DNA from 3 places in the Komagataeibacter ossonobensis genome. Region 2 is predicted to be linked to each of the others. Evidence: riboswitches for the same ligand, from Rfam matches in the RefSeq annotation. Region 2 holds a riboswitch; each other region holds the start of a gene.
The links. Region 2 has a riboswitch for cobalamin ahead of AC1RQ9_RS07795 (TonB-dependent receptor plug domain-containing protein). Riboswitches for the same ligand answer to the same signal wherever they lie in the genome.
Positions count from the first base shown of each region.

Region 1: another riboswitch for cobalamin. It lies ahead of AC1RQ9_RS16860 (DUF2147 domain-containing protein); the one in region 2 lies ahead of AC1RQ9_RS07795 (TonB-dependent receptor plug domain-containing protein).
Region 3: another riboswitch for cobalamin. It lies ahead of AC1RQ9_RS16890 (TonB-dependent receptor plug domain-containing protein); the one in region 2 lies ahead of AC1RQ9_RS07795 (TonB-dependent receptor plug domain-containing protein).

Region 1 covers NZ_JBXAYQ010000053.1:5,202-9,692, forward strand. The annotation lists gene AC1RQ9_RS16850 (hypothetical protein) at 1-472, shown strand, start outside; gene AC1RQ9_RS16855 (hypothetical protein) at 453-938, shown strand; cobalamin riboswitch at 1,132-1,366, shown strand; gene AC1RQ9_RS16860 (DUF2147 domain-containing protein) at 1,753-2,226, shown strand; gene AC1RQ9_RS16865 (aromatic ring-hydroxylating oxygenase subunit alpha) at 2,297-3,385, opposite strand; gene AC1RQ9_RS16870 (uroporphyrinogen decarboxylase/cobalamine-independent methonine synthase family protein) at 3,393-4,475, opposite strand.
Region 2 covers NZ_JBXAYQ010000009.1:19,036-25,288, forward strand. The annotation lists gene AC1RQ9_RS07785 (FecCD family ABC transporter permease) at 1-846, opposite strand, end outside; gene AC1RQ9_RS07790 (ABC transporter substrate-binding protein) at 879-1,703, opposite strand; gene AC1RQ9_RS07795 (TonB-dependent receptor plug domain-containing protein) at 1,717-3,816, opposite strand; cobalamin riboswitch at 3,936-4,153, opposite strand; gene AC1RQ9_RS07800 (neutral/alkaline non-lysosomal ceramidase N-terminal domain-containing protein) at 4,211-5,605, opposite strand; gene AC1RQ9_RS07805 (hypothetical protein) at 5,682-6,095, opposite strand.
Region 3 covers NZ_JBXAYQ010000053.1:11,830-16,320, reverse strand. The annotation lists gene AC1RQ9_RS16900 (cobyric acid synthase) at 1-191, opposite strand, end outside; gene AC1RQ9_RS16895 (DUF6925 family protein) at 196-1,167, opposite strand; cobalamin riboswitch at 1,265-1,483, shown strand; gene AC1RQ9_RS16890 (TonB-dependent receptor plug domain-containing protein) at 1,603-3,702, shown strand; gene AC1RQ9_RS16885 (ABC transporter substrate-binding protein) at 3,704-4,491, shown strand, end outside.

The DNA of each region.
Region 1 (4,491 bases), on a different contig from region 2:
CCTAATGGCGACCATTACGGAGCCAGAGCCGGTTGTTGCAATTCGGATGCTTATTGCGGCCTGTCTGGATCAATCCTCGTCCCTTCGCCTGCGGCTGCCAGAGGTAAAACAGCTTTTCGCCCGCTTTATAGCCGCCATTATGCGTGAAAGGACAGATGCTCTGGAGGCTATTGCCAGCTCGGTGGAAAAACAGATCACCGCGCTGTCTTTTCGTCCGTTTACGCCGCGACAGGTTCGACGGATTCTGGGGATCACCAACCAGGAGCGTCTTTTCTGGACACGAGACGGGCGCCTGCACCAGACAGGAACAATCCTGAACAATCAGCGCGGCCAGAAATTCAGAGTTCCTGTATATTGTGCCGAGAGAATTGGATGGCTCAGTCAGAACCCAGACATGATCGCGGCATGGCGTGACGAGGATGCTCGCATCCTGACTCAAGAAGGCCTGTCCGATGCAGATCTTTCCAGTTAATCCGCTCCGATTCCCGGTGAAACGAAAAATGGCCTCTCCCGTCCCTTCGCCTGATTTTATTCTCATACAACAGCGGCGACGTCAGCGTTCTGTCTCGGTATCCCGCCTTATGGAATCCGCACCTCTGCGGGAAGATGTAATTCAGGCAATAGCCAAGACTGAACTCCCTGCCCCCAATCCGGAAGACCGCATTCGTGCGGATGGATTTGAAACATTCCTACGTCTGGTACCTTCCGCTGGCCGATTACCCGCTGCGCCGAAGGCGCGGGGCGACTATCTTGAGGAACTGTTTTCGCCCCTGCTATTAGAAGCTCTCGCCTATGTGGATACAGCCCGCGATTTATCGGACACGCACGGGGTCGAGGCGCTCATGGCCTTGCTTCAGGCCTATATTTCCGCGCAATGGACAATTGGCGCGCGTGACGCCGCCATGCACTTGTATAGCGCATCAAGCCCGAACGCCTGATTGACAACATAGTGGCTAACGCGCGGGCGCGTATCCCCGCCCGCGTGTTTCGAAGATGAAGACACTGAGTGACCTACACTTATTGGATCGGAGCGACAAGTTTGATTGGCATCAACAAGCTCTTCGTTCCATGCAGGCCGGCATCGCGTTTCGAGGAATTGGGCGTTCCTCTCACTTCGCGCATAATGGAATGAGACCCTTGATTGATGATGGCCCCGCGCGAGCGGGTTAAAAGGGAACGCTGTAACGCTCTGGCTGGACAATTCTGTTCCGGGAGCCAGTCAGCGGCTGCTCCCGCAACTGTATGCGGTATGCCACCAGTTCGTTCACCTGCGGGTGAGCCACTGTTTCCCTTGGGGAATGGGAAGGCATGAACTGGCTGGCCATGATCCGTGAGCCAGGAGACCTGCCATCGTCTGCAAACCACGTCGTCGGGCGGGATGCACCGAAGGCAGGAGATTTCCCATGCGTCATGGGAAGACCAATGCGGCCGATCAATGCCCCCCATGTTTCCTGTTTCTGGCGGAAACATCGTGATGCAGCATCGCGGGACCGGCGCGTTTCTGACAACCGGCACGGGACGCCCGCATGTTGCTGAAGACCCTTACTGGGCCCTTCAAGCCGGTGCAGCAATGGGCAGCAGGCGCGACAAGGCTATCATGGAAAACGTCCATGGCGTAGATAGCACCCTCGCCGCTCATTCCCATGGCGCGCATCTCGGGGCATCAATCATGCGCTTTTCGATCCGAATTCCCCGATAGATCCGCCGATGTCCCATAATTTTAGTCATGTACGAAGCGACGAAAGACACATCATGAATATTGCGCAAAAAGCAACCTGTGTCTCGCTAATACTCAGTATCATGATTGGAGGGGCTGCTGTTCACGCACAAGTTCCTCCAGCGACAACAGTTCCGCCCGCCGTTCTGGGGCAATGGGTCACCAGAAATCACAAGGGTGTTTTCGAGATCACACGGTGTGGCGACCATCTGTGTGGAAAGCTGGTTGGCCTGAACTATAGTGATGACATCCCACGCGACCAGACGGGCCGTTCGGAATGTGGGTTGCCCATGCTGCGGGACTTCGTGCCGGATCCGGATCAACCAGACCGGTGGAACGGGTCCATTCTCGACCCCAATACCAATCATGTGTATCAAGCGCGCATGTGGGTTAACCAGTCCGGACAACTCAAGTTACGGGGCTATCTCGGGATTCCGATGTTCGGACAGACACAGACATGGCTTCCTTATAGCGGTCATATCGGCCCGAACTGCAAAATGAGCACCTGATCTGCGTGGTGCCTGGTCAGGAGAAGATGCCCATGCGCCTTGAGACGGGGCATGGGCATCTATCAGTTTATTATCCTACGTCTTTCTGGGACGGCATACCATTCTGGATAAGCAGTTGGCGCAGCGCCATGATAACTGGAAAGACCTCCTGATTCCGGTCGCCGTCCTGCTCCCGCCAGGCCTGCTGCTCCAGTTCAACAATTTCGCGATCTTCTGTGAAAACACGCTCCGTAAAGGCGATCAGCAGCGGCCACGCCAGATCCAGTAAAAATGGTATTTTCAACCTGCGTATGGAGAGCAGGCCAAATACCCGGTTGATCAATTCTTCCCGGTCCTGTGGCACATATGCAATCCACAGTTCCATGACCGGTTCATCAATCCCCTCCGTCTCGATCCGCAATGTCTGATAGGGATACTGCGTGCGGATGGTCATGACATCCCGATAGGCAAAATCCCGGCCATCCTTGCGACGCTGCCCGTAAATCAGAGCCTCGCTCAGCGGCTGCCTGCCAGACGTGCGGGCAAAGGTATAGCGGGCCTCCACAAAATCCTCTCCCCGATCCATGCCTAGAAACCGTGGTTTCATGCCTCCGACCAGTCGGCTGTGCAGGATCTGGTGGTTCATGTCCATCAGGTTTTCATGCATGAAGCTGTAGTGACATTGCACGACTTTTCCAAACCGGCGGGTACGGTAATGGGGGTCACGGACACGCGGAAAGTCCGGCAGCGCAATGCTATCGGATTTTTCCAGATCCCCCATGAACACAAAGATGAGGCCATCCTTCTCCCGGCATGCCCATGTCCGCAGTCGTGGCGGTTCATTTTCCAGCTTCATGCCGGGGGAAAAACACTGGCCACGCCGACTGTATTTCAGTCCATGGTATGCACAGCGAATGAAATCTCCACACACTTCTCCCTTGCTGAGTGGTAACTGCCGGTGGGGGCAAACATCATCCAGCGCAAAGATGGCCCCGGCCTCGGGCCTGACCACCACGATGGGTTGCCCCGCGTACCGTACGCCAATTGTCCTGCCCCGACGAAGTTCACGCGACCATGCAACCGGATACCAGAAATCCGGATTGCTGCGGACACGACGGATATCCGGATGTGGCGAAGCAGCCCCATCCGGGATGGCTGCTTCCGATGTATTTCCTGTCATGATATTTTCAATGTCTCACGCTGTTATCAGCGCATGGGACAAAACGGATATCATTTTCGCAAAAGTCGCGGATGGATGCGCTGCGACGTGCTATCGTGCGTCGGCTGGCCACGGCCACGATTTCGGACATTTTTTGCGGCAGGACGTTCGTAATGTCCGGATCGGTCAGGGCATTGCTGTCACTTAACGCACCCGATGGCGCGATCATGAGACGATCCGGCCGATGCGAACGCAGCGTCTGTTCCACGATGCCGTGCGCCATGCCGATGTGGGTAGGCGCCGCGCTGCAGCTATCGACCAGCCCCAGCGAGAGCCAGCGATACGCCGGGAAATGCTGCAGGACATACGGGAAATCGCGATAGCCATGCACAACGTCCACATGCAGGCCGCCAAAAGGTAGCTGCAGCACAAAAGGAAGATGTCGCCCGAAGCCCCCGCCGCCCCCGACCAGAACAAGTGACGTGGCCCTTGATGCTTCACTGAGGACATGCCAAGCAACGTCCATATGGGTCAGCGTGGCTGCGGGCAGGCCAGGATGGGCAAGGATTGGCTCATCAATCTGGATCCAGAAGCATCCCGCGTTGTTCAGTTGTTCGAAGCATTCAATATAGGCGGGTAGCAGGCGCATCAGTCCCTGGCCGACACTGTCTCCCTTTGTCATGCCGCATAACGCAAGGAAACTGACCGGCCCCAGCAGAACAGGCCGGGTGCTGATACCCAGTTGTTCCGCTGCAAGAAATGCGTCGCGGGGCCAGTTGCGCGCAAGATGGAACGCCTGCCCCGGTCTGAGGATGGGCTTTCTGTAATTGCCGTGCATCGGATCACAGGCTGTGACTGTATTGTCGGTGCCCACGCCAAACATGCGGGCAGTCTGCACGACTCTGTCCCGCCATGGGCTATTGGCCGTAGCGATATGGGAAATGCCTGCCGCGTGCTGGCATCGCACCCCACGCATCTCATCAGCATCGGGAAAACCAAGTGTCGCCGTAAGCAGTCTGGCGGTATTCGGGAAGTGATCTATGGAATACTGGCGCGCAGGCACGCCTTCGGCCGTGCCATCATGGCACGCGGCTTTCTGCCATACCGGCATTAAGCTTCTCCCGCCT
Region 2 (6,253 bases):
CAGCAACAGCATGCTTCCCCCCAGAAAGGACGGCACAAGCAGCCGCGATGGCTGGTACCCCGTAAGCGGCCGCAGCAGGTGCGGCACTACCAGCCCCACAAAACCGATCGCGCCCGACACCGCCACGCAAGACCCCACGGCCACTGCCGCCCCCAGCACGATCCGTGTCTGGATGCCCCGTATCCCGTGCAGGCGGAAGCCAAGGCTTTCGGCCACGTCCTCGCCCAATGTCAGCGCATCCAGCGCGCGCCCTGCCGACAGCATGAGCAGCGTGCCGCACACCACACCCGGCAGACAGATCCAGACATGGGTAAAGGTCCGGTCCGTCAGCGACCCCATGAGCCAATGCATGATCTCGAATGATGCATACGGGCTGGGTACAAGGTTCAGCACCAGCGCCGTCAGGGCCGCGGCAAAGCTGCTTAGCGCCGCACCCGCCAGCAGCAGCACCAGCGTGCCGCCGCGCCCCACCAGCCCCATCAGCACGGCCACGGCACACAGCGCCCCCGTCAGCCCACCCAGCGGCAGGGCCGCAATGGAAACCTGCATGAGGCCGGTATAGAACACGCTGACCGCCCCAAGTGCCGCCCCGCCCGATACCCCCAGAATGCCGGGATCAGCCAGCGGGTTGCGCAGGTACCCCTGCAACACTGCCCCCGACAGGCCCAGCGTCCCCCCTACCATGACGGCAAGAAGCGTGCGCGGCAGGCGCAGCTGCCCGACAATGATCGCGCCTGCGCTCTCCCGCCCCGCCAGCAGGTCCGCCAACGCGTGTGCGAACATGACGCGGGTTTCCCCCCACATGAGCGACGCGCAGGACAGCCCCACCACTCCGGCCAGCAGCATGATGTTCAGTAACAGGGCATTAGGGGCAGGTTTCACCGGATGGTCCCCAGTCTATCGCGGGCGGCACGTAGCATGGCGACACTGTCCAGTGTCTGCGGCAGGCCACACAACCACAGCCGTGCGGGCAGATCCAGATGGTGCGGCCCGGCAAAGGCCCGTTTCAGCGCCGGATGGTCCAGCATGGACTGGGCAAGCGACGTGCCCTGCCCCGAACGGTCCAGCACCAGCAGGTCGGGCGGGCGCGCGATCAGGACTTCCATGGAAAAGCGGGCCGTCCCCTGCCGGTCCATGACGGTTGCATGATTGCGCAGGCCCGCATGGCTCAGGACATCATCGGGCAATGACCCCGCGCGGCTGACGAAACCATTGGCGGCATAGATCGCGGCCGTCGGGCCGGTGGGATCGGGCACGGTGGACAGGGCGGCAAGGCGGCTGGCGAAATCCGCAGCCAGCGCGTGTCCCCGCACGCCCGCGCCAATGGCGTTCGCCACCGCCATGATCTGACCGGGAATATCCGCCAGCGCCTGTGCCGGGGGCAGGACGACAACCCGCGCGCCCCGCTCGCGCGCCGCCTGAATGGCGACGGCCGCCGTATAGCTTTCGCCCAGCACGACATCAGGGTGGGACGCCACGACATTTTCCGCCGTGGGACGCAGGATCGGCACATGCCGCGCCTGTTCACACAGCACGGCATTCCAGCAGTCGCGCGCAAGCGGCGTGACGCCCACGATCTGCCCCGGTCCGGCCAGCAGCAGCAATAACTGGTCGGTGCAGACATTCAGCGACACCACGCGCGGCAGGGGCTGTGCCCGGGCCATCGGGGCACAGGCAAGAAGGCCCGCGACAATGCCCGCCATTACCCGCTTCATGTCAGTAATTCAGCATGAAACCGCCATAACCGGCGCGACCGGGCTGCAGGTAGCCGATCGGCTCCTCGAACTGGCGGTCCAGCAGGTTATCGGCGCGGGCATAGACGGACACATAGCGGTTGATCCTGTAATTGGCGGCCACGTCGATGGTGAAATACCCATGCCCCTTGGCACAGGTGCTGCATGTCTCGCTGCCGATGACCGGCAGGTCGCGCCAGCCGCTGGTATAGAGGATATTGCCTGAAAAGGTCAGGTCGCGGATGGGGGTCCATGTCGTGTTGAAATTGAATTTATGCTGCGGACGCTGCTGCAGTTCGTTGTGGTTCGTCGCATCGCGCGCATGGGTCCAGGTGTAGCTGAGATTGAATTCCAGACTGCGCAGCGCCTTCCAGTTCACGAAGGCTTCCACGCCATACATCCGCGCCTTCGCCACATTGGCGTAGGAATAATTGTAGTCATATGACGAATCAATCGAAAGCGAGGACTGGATCAGGTTCCTGACCCTGTTGTCATACCATGTCGCGCCAAAATTCAGGTGGTCATGCAGCAGTTTCTGCTCCACGCCCGCGTCATAGCCGATCAGCTGTTCGGCCTTCAGGTCCGGGTTGCCCTTTTCGGAATACCCTGTGCCCACCTGGCTTGCGAACAGCTGGTACAGCGACGGGCCATGGAAGCCCGAACCGGCGCTGGCCTTGATGATGGTCCCCGTGCCCGGCACATGGATCGCGGGCGCCACGCGCCATGTCACGTGGTTGCCATAACGCGAATTGGCGTCATAACGGATATTGGCCGCGCCGTACAGGATATGGCGCCAGTTGCCCTGATACTGCCCGTAACCCGCGGTCGTATCCATGCTGGCAGTGGTATTGTACCCACTGTCCCAGATATCGGCGGCTGTATGGCTGGTGTTGAACATGTCATGGAAATGTTCGGCCCCGACCAGCAACTGACCATACTGCCGGAAATTGAACGTGCCGTGCCAGTCCACCTTCAGCCGGCTGGAACGGTAATAGTCAGGGTCGGGATTGAGCGGGCTGCCATAGCTTGTGCCCGTTTCCGTCCAGCGATTACGGTTGGTCATGTAACCAAGGCCAAGCACCTGATCGAACAGGCCGTGGAAGGACACCAGATGCGCCGTGCCGCGCACGATGGCCGCGTTCTGGGTGGTCTGTTCGCGCACACCCCTGTCACCGTACAGATTTTCGCTTTGCAGGTCATACACCGAATAGGAATGATTGTTGTCCTGTATCAGCCGCGCCGTAAGCCCCAGGTCGAAATTGCGGGTGACATCATAACCCAGCCGGATATTGACGCCACGGTTGTCATTGCGGTTGCCTTCATGGCGCTGCTGCTGGTCCGCGCCATAATGGCGTTCGATATAGGACGGAATGTTATGGAACCCGTCCATGCGGTAGTGGGAGAATTCAACATTGTAATGAAAACGCCCTTTGCTGCCCCGCGCACCGAATGTCTGGTTGAACGTGCCGTAGCCACCGCCTTCGATCCGGACGAACGGCCTGAAGCGTCCCTGCCCCTGTGCCGTGGTGATGTCGATGACCCCTGCCATGGCGTCCGCGCCGTACAGGCCGCTCTGCGGGCCGCGCAGGATTTCGATCCGTCCCATGCCGTCGGTCACGAATGTCCCGGCATCAAACATGCCGGTCGAGGAACTGCCGTCGTTTATGTCCATCCCGTCAAGGCGGACCTTGACCTCGTTGGCGTTATTGCCCCGCATGAAAATGGATGACGTGCCGCCCGCCCCACCCGTCTGCACCACGTTCAGGCCCGGCTGGCGCGCAAGGATATCGCTCAGGCCGCGCCGCTGCTGGGTCTGGATCTGCTGTTCGGTAATGATGGTCATGCTGGTGCCGATATCATCGGCCGCCGTGGGCCGGCGGGCGGCACTGACGCTGATCAGTTCAGGCAGGCCTGTATCGCCGGGTGAAACAACGGCTTTCGCTTTCTGGTTCCTGACCCCATACTGCTTGGCAGGCTGCCTTTGTGCTGTGTCCTGCCCGGCAGGGGTATCAGCATGCGCTACCGCCGCCCCCATTGTCATCAATGTGGTGGAAGCAATCAGCAGATTACGGAAAAGGGTCATCGGACTAAGGTCTCGCGGTCACATCATCGTTGCCACGAGAGCGTGCCGCCACACGGTTTCCAATCCGTAGGGAAACCCGTAACGCCACACCGCCGGGACACCCCGCCCGACAGTTCCCGGTCGCAACCATCATGACGGCAGGTCTCCTGGCTCACGGCGTGACATCCTGCACAGCCTTCCCGGAAAACCGCAGTTTCCAGTGGCCCGGACCATGATATCCGGTAATGCAAGGACAGACCGCTTACAGTTGCGGGGACAGCCGGGGCATTGGATCGCAATCCGCACCCCGTTCCCTTTTCATCCCCCCGCAGGGGGAACCGTCGGCATGGTTCTGATCGTGCGGGGCGGCCGTGTCAACCCGGACGGTCCCGCGCCCGACGTCCGCTGGCAGCCGTTAGCGGGCGGCGGCCCGGGCCTGCTGCAGCAATGCCGCGATCCGGGCACAGGCATCTTCCCCCGCCCCCCTGGCAAAGGGGGAACTGCGCGCTTCGTAGGTATGGCGGTCGTAGCTGCGCACATCGGGCATGTATTTGGCCCCGCCATCAACCATCGTCGCCACCATGGTATGCGCAAAGGGCGAATGCGCGCGGATCCGGGCACCAAGGGCTGCGGCCAGTTCCGGTTGCACGCCCACCAGCGCCAGGTCACCGATACGGACCAGCACGACAGGCAGCGAAACCGGTGGCCCGGCAGTATAGGAAAAAGTGGTGACCGGCCCCGTGGCGCGGCCCGTGCGTGGCGAGAACGCCTGTGACGCCACCTGTATGCTTTCACGCCGGATGTCGAGTGTCGGCATATCGGTAGCCCGGATCTTCCCCGCCACATCCACGACCTGTGCGCCAAGGCGTGCGCCCAGAAGGTCAACAATCGCGAACCCGGCATCGTGAATATCCATCCGGCCCGCCCTGCCGCCCGCATTGACGACGGGGCGGTTCGCCTGAAGATAGGGTGCCTGATCGCCCGCCGCCCCGACCATGAACAGGGCGGCCGTGTCGGGACCGTACCGTGCCTCGACATATCGCATGGCCGCACCGGCAAGGTCCGCCGTCATGAGCCTGCCGCCCGTGCTGGTGACCGATCCATCCATGACCGAGGACTGCACGGCAAAATTCATCATGACCGCCAGCGGCCTGCCATCCAGCCGGTCAATGCGCAGCACGCTTACGGTCGGGTCCGTATCACCCGCGTCATCCGCGCCCAGCCACCAGCCATATGGGGTTTGCACGTCACGGTTCACGCTGACCCGGCTTGTCCCCACGTCCGCACCCACACGTGCAGGCTGCATGGATGCATGGGCGCGCGTCGTGGCCTGCCGTGCCGACTGGATGACCGCCTGCCATGCGGCGGCATTGGCCTGTATATCCGTGCCCGGCGGCGTCTGCGCTGCCGCGAATATGTGCGGCGCGGAAAAGGTGTGGCTGGCGCTGACAATGATGTTGGGGGCGGCAATACCCGCAACATCCGTCACGATGGCCTTGATCGCGGTGATCAGATCACCGAAAATGGATGTCAGGTCCACCACGACAATGGCGAGCCGGATTGTCCCGTCTTCCAGCAACACGATGCGCACGGCCAGCGGGTCGTGCTGTCCGGTAAAGCCATCAATGGGAAACTGCCCGGGCGGAAAAACGATATCGGCCCGCCCGCTGCCCGCACGAAACGCCGGCTTTCCGGTCGTGGCGGCACGTACCGGTCCCGCGCCCAGCGCCACAAGGGCGCCAAGGCCCATGGCCGCCATGAAATCCCGTCTTGATGGCACGACCTGGTCCCCTTTTTCATTGCGTTTCATGGGCACGATATCAGTGTGCCCATCTGTAACAAAAAAAGGCCCGGCAATATGCCGGGCCTTTCGGGTAGCAAGTGGATCAGTTGGAGCCGTTGTTCTGGTTCCAGCCACCGTTGCGGTCACCGCCATGCTCACCCCGGCCACCATTCTGGTTGTCGCCACCGCGGCCGCCGCCGTGCTCGCCCCAGCCACCATTCTGGTTGTCGCCACCGCGGTTACCCTGTCCACCAAAGCCGCCGTTCCGGTCGCCACGACCTTCGCCGCCACGTTCATTACCCTGGCCGCCGTTCTGGTCGCCACCACCCTGGAAATCGCCACCCTGGCCGCCACGGTTGCCTTCGCCGCCGCCATGGCGACCACCATGATGACCGTGACCACCACGACCACCATGTTCGCCCTGTTCACCGCCCTGGTTCCAGTCACCGGACTGCGCATGTGCTGCCAGCGGGAGGGAGGCGCCAAGTGCCAGTGCGAAAAGAATTGAACGCTTCATAATATGATATCCTTTAATTCGACCTTTAATATATTATGCCGCATGATCAGGAATGTAAGATTGCATGATGTAATAAACAGTATCAGACAGGCCAGCAGCCGGATAACATTAATTACGATACCGTAACCATACCGGGAAATATTCCATATATTCGTTGT
Region 3 (4,491 bases), on a different contig from region 2:
GCCTGCGCCTGAAGTGCCTGCGCCCGACCGATTTCACCTCCATCTACCGTCACGGCGGCATTGTTCGACATATTCTGGGGCTTGAAAGGCCGGACCGTCAGGCCACGGTTAGCGAAAACCCGGCATAAACCTGCCGTCAAAACGGACTTTCCGACATCGGATCCCGTGCCCTGCAACATGATCGCTGTCATGGAATCAGCCGCAGTCCGTAGCGCTCTTGATCGTGTCGGCAGGCACAAATCGCTCCATGCCTTCGTGACCCCAGGCTGCCATGCGAAGCAGTTCGATATGCATGCGCGCGCGACCACGTCTTGTAGCGGGTATTTTCAGATTTTCCGGTGTTCCATGTTGACGAACATGGGCCTGGAATGTGCCTGAAACCTGCAGGTCTTCCTCCATGCCGAATTCCTCAAGCAACGGCAGAAAGGATAGATCGGCAAGCCGGTCATAATCATGGGAATCATCATCGGACGGTCGGAACGGTGCCGCCGGATGAAGTGTCAGGAAAGGCTGCCAGCCTTCCGGAATGGGATCGAGGGCGGAGCAGGGTCGTTTCAACCTCACCAGTTTTGGCAGCAGGTGGGTATGGGCGCCGAGCGGAGAGTCTCCATCAGGTGCGGGAACGGGTTGGTAGACCTCCAGTCTGCCAGCAGGTGAAAGCATGACCCTGTGGGGCTGGACTTCCATCAGAAGCGCAAATGCTGCTGTGACGACGGCCAATGGGTCATCCGTGTCAACAGCAAGGGCTTCGACCAGGCGGGCATTTTCTGTCCTTACGCACATCCGGACCCGGCCCACGCCAATTCCAAGATCAATCAGCCACGCATCACGATCCTCTGGTCGGACAGCGTCCGCATCCTTTCCCAGAACCTTCAGGGTATGCTTCGCGGTCAGTTGTAACGGGCCGCATAACGCCATGCTATGCCGCCAGCGTCTGCCTTTTCCGACGAGAGAGTCCCACGCAAGGGCATGCAAGGGTTCGCTGGGACTAATGCGTATGGCACCGCGTTGGGTGACGATCTCCAACCCGTCAGGACATGGGGTGAGGCAGACCCTATCATCCGGAACATGATGGAATTCGCCGATCGCACCAAATGTTCCAATGCTCCAGCCGTTACGGAGATCCAGCGCCAGTGAAGTCAGCATGGAGGGCGTGATACGTTTCATCGGAAATATCCTGTGATTCATCAATCAGGCTGAAAATAACAGCAATCCTGACAGGATACTGAAAGATTGAATGCGGGTTGACAAGAACACCCCATCCGATCAGAACCGTTCCGACGGTGTCCCCTTTCGGGGGGATGAAAAGGGAACAGAGTGCGGATTGCGATCCAATGCTCCGGCTGCCCCCGCAACTGTAAACGGTCTGTCCTTGCATTACCGGATGTCATGATCCGGGCCACTGGAAACCGCGGTTTTCCGGGAAGGTTGTGCAGGACGCTACGCCGTGAGCCAGGAGACCTGCCGTCATGATGGTTGCGACCGGGAACTGTCGGGCGGGGTGTCCTGACGGTGTGGTGTTACAGGATTCCGTGCAGATCGGAAATCCTGTGGCAGCGCGCTCTCGTGGCAACGATGATGTGACCGCGAGACCTGAACCAGATGATCCTATTCCGTAATCTGCTGATTGCTTCCACCACGTTGATGACCATGGGGGTTGTAGTGGCGCGTGCCGATGATTCAGTCAGACAGCACGCGCCGCAAAAACAGTCCGCCAACCAGTACGTCATCGAGAATAAAAAATCGAAAGCCGTTGTTTCGTTGGGGGATACGGGTCTTCCCGAACTGATCAGCGTCAGTGCCGCCCGTCGGCCGACCTCCACCGATGATATCGGCACCAGCATGACCATCATCACGGAAAAGCAGATCCAGACCCAGCAGCGGCGCAGCCTGACGGATATTCTGGCACGCCAACCGGGCCTGAACGTGGTCCAGACAGGCGGCCCAGGGGGCACGTCATCCATTTTCATGCGTGGTAATAATTCCAACGAGGTCAAGGTCCGCCTGGATGGCATGGACATCAATGACGGAAGTTCCACCAATGGCATGTTCGATGCCGGTCAGTTTGTAACCGACGGCATGGGCCGGATCGAGATACTGCGTGGGCCTCAGAGCGGCCTGTACGGCGCCGACGCCATGGCGGGGGTTATCGACATTACCACGGCACAGGGGCAGGGCCGTTTCAAGCCGTTTGTCCGTATCGAAGGCGGTGGGTATGGTACCTTCAATCAGACCTTTGGCGCACGCGGCAGCAAGGGACGTTTTCATTATAATGTAGAATTCTCCCATTACCGGATGGACGGGTTCAACAATATCCCTTCCTATATCGAGCGTTATTATGGGGCCAACCGGCAGCAGCGGCATGAAGGCAACCGGAATGACAACCGTGGCGTCAATATCAGGCTGGGTTATGACGTCACCCATAATTTCGATCTTGGCCTGACCGCACGGCTGATACAGAGCAATTATCATTCCTACTCTCTGTATGACCTGCAAAGTGAAAATCTGTATGGTGATAAGGGTGTGCGGGAACAGAACAACCAGAACGAGGCCATCGTGCGCGGGACGGCCCATCTGGTTTCCTTTCACGGGCTTTTTGATCAGGTGCTTGGCCTTGGCTACATGACCAACCGCAACCGCTGGACGGAGACGGGCACGAGTTACGGCAGCCCGGTCAATCCAGACCCGGATTATTACCGTTCCAGCCGACTTAAGGTGGACTGGCACGGCACGTTCAATTTCAAGCAGTATGGCCAGCTTCTGATCGGTGCCGAACATTTCCATGATACGTTCAATACCAGCCATACGGCCTCAAGCATGTGGGACAGCGGATACGATACATCCGCCAGCATGGATACGACCGCAGGTTACGGGCAGTATCAGGGGAACTGGAACCATATTCTGTATGGTGCGGCCAATATTCGCTATGATGCCAATTCGCGCTACGGCAACCACGTGACATGGCGCGTGGCCCCGGCAATCCATGTGCCGGGCACCGGAACCATCATCAAGGCCAGCGCCGGTTCCGGTTTTCATGGTCCTTCGCTGTATCAGTTATTCGCAAATCAGGTGGGTGTGGGTTATTCGGAAAAGGGCAATCCCAACCTGAAGGCGGAACAGTTGATCGGCTATGACGCGGGTGTTGAGCAGAAACTGCTGCATGACCGTCTGAATTTCGGCGCAACCTGGTATGACAACCGGGTCAGGAACCTGATCCAGTCCTCGCTTTCGATTGATTCATCATATGACTACAACTACTCATACGCCAATGTGGCGAAGGCGCGGATGTATGGTGTGGAAGCCTTCCTGAACTGGAAGGCGCTGAGCAATCTGGAATTTAACCTGAGCTATACCTGGACCCACGCCCGGGATGAGACGAACGACGTCCAGTTGCAACGCCGTCCCCAGCACAAGTTCAATTTCAATACGACATGGACCCCCATTCGCGACCTGACCTTTTCGGGCAATATCCTGTATACTAGTGGCTGGCGTGATCTGCCGGTTATTGGCAGCGAGTCCTGCAGCACATGCGCCAAGGGGCATGGTTATTTCACCATCGACGTGGCTGCCAATTACAAAATCAACCGCTACGTTTCCGTCTATGCCCGCGCCGACAACCTGCTGAACCGCCAGTTCGAGGACCCCATCGGCTATCTGCAGCCTGGTCGCGCCGGTTATGGCGGCTTCATGCTGAATTATTGACATGAAAAGCGTGGTCGCAGGGATGATGGCGGGTTTCCTTGCCTGTGTCCCGTTGGCACCGGCATGGACTCTCCCGCGCGTGGCTTCGCTTAATCTCTGCACCGACCAGTTGTTGCTGCTGCTGGCCGAACCGGGCCAGATCGTCGGTATTACGCCGCTCGCCCGGGATTGCTGGAGCGCGGTGCTGTGCGAACAGGCACGACAGGCTCCCGTATTGCGACCCACGGCGGAAAGCATCGTGGCATCCCATCCCGATGTCGTGCTGGGTGGCATCTATACCGCGGCCGTCGCGATGCAGGCGGGGCGGGAAGGGGGCGCACAGGTTGTAGCCCTGCCACCCGCCAAATCCCTGACGGATATTCCGGTCCAGATCATGACGGTCGCCAACGCCATCGGCGTTCCTGAGCGTGGGCAGCAACTGGCTATGGCCTTTGCCACGCGCCTGGCCTCCCTTTCAGTCGAGCGCAGTGCCACCGATCCTACGGCGGCCGTCTATGCTGCCAACGGCTTTGTCACCCATAAGGGCTCGCTTCCGGATGATGTCCTTGCCCATGCCGGCTTTCGTAATTACGCAACGATCATGGGGCACCAGTCATCTTCCCGTTTTTCCATGGAACTGCTGATTGCACGGCCACCCGATCTCCTGATCCTTGACCGTTCGGGGAAGGGAACGTCCCTTGCACAGTCCATGCTGGATCACCCGGCGTTGAAGCAGGCCTTTGCCGGGCCGCATCATCTGGATCTGCCCGCACGGCTTTGGTTGTGTGGCCTGCCACAGACACTGGATAG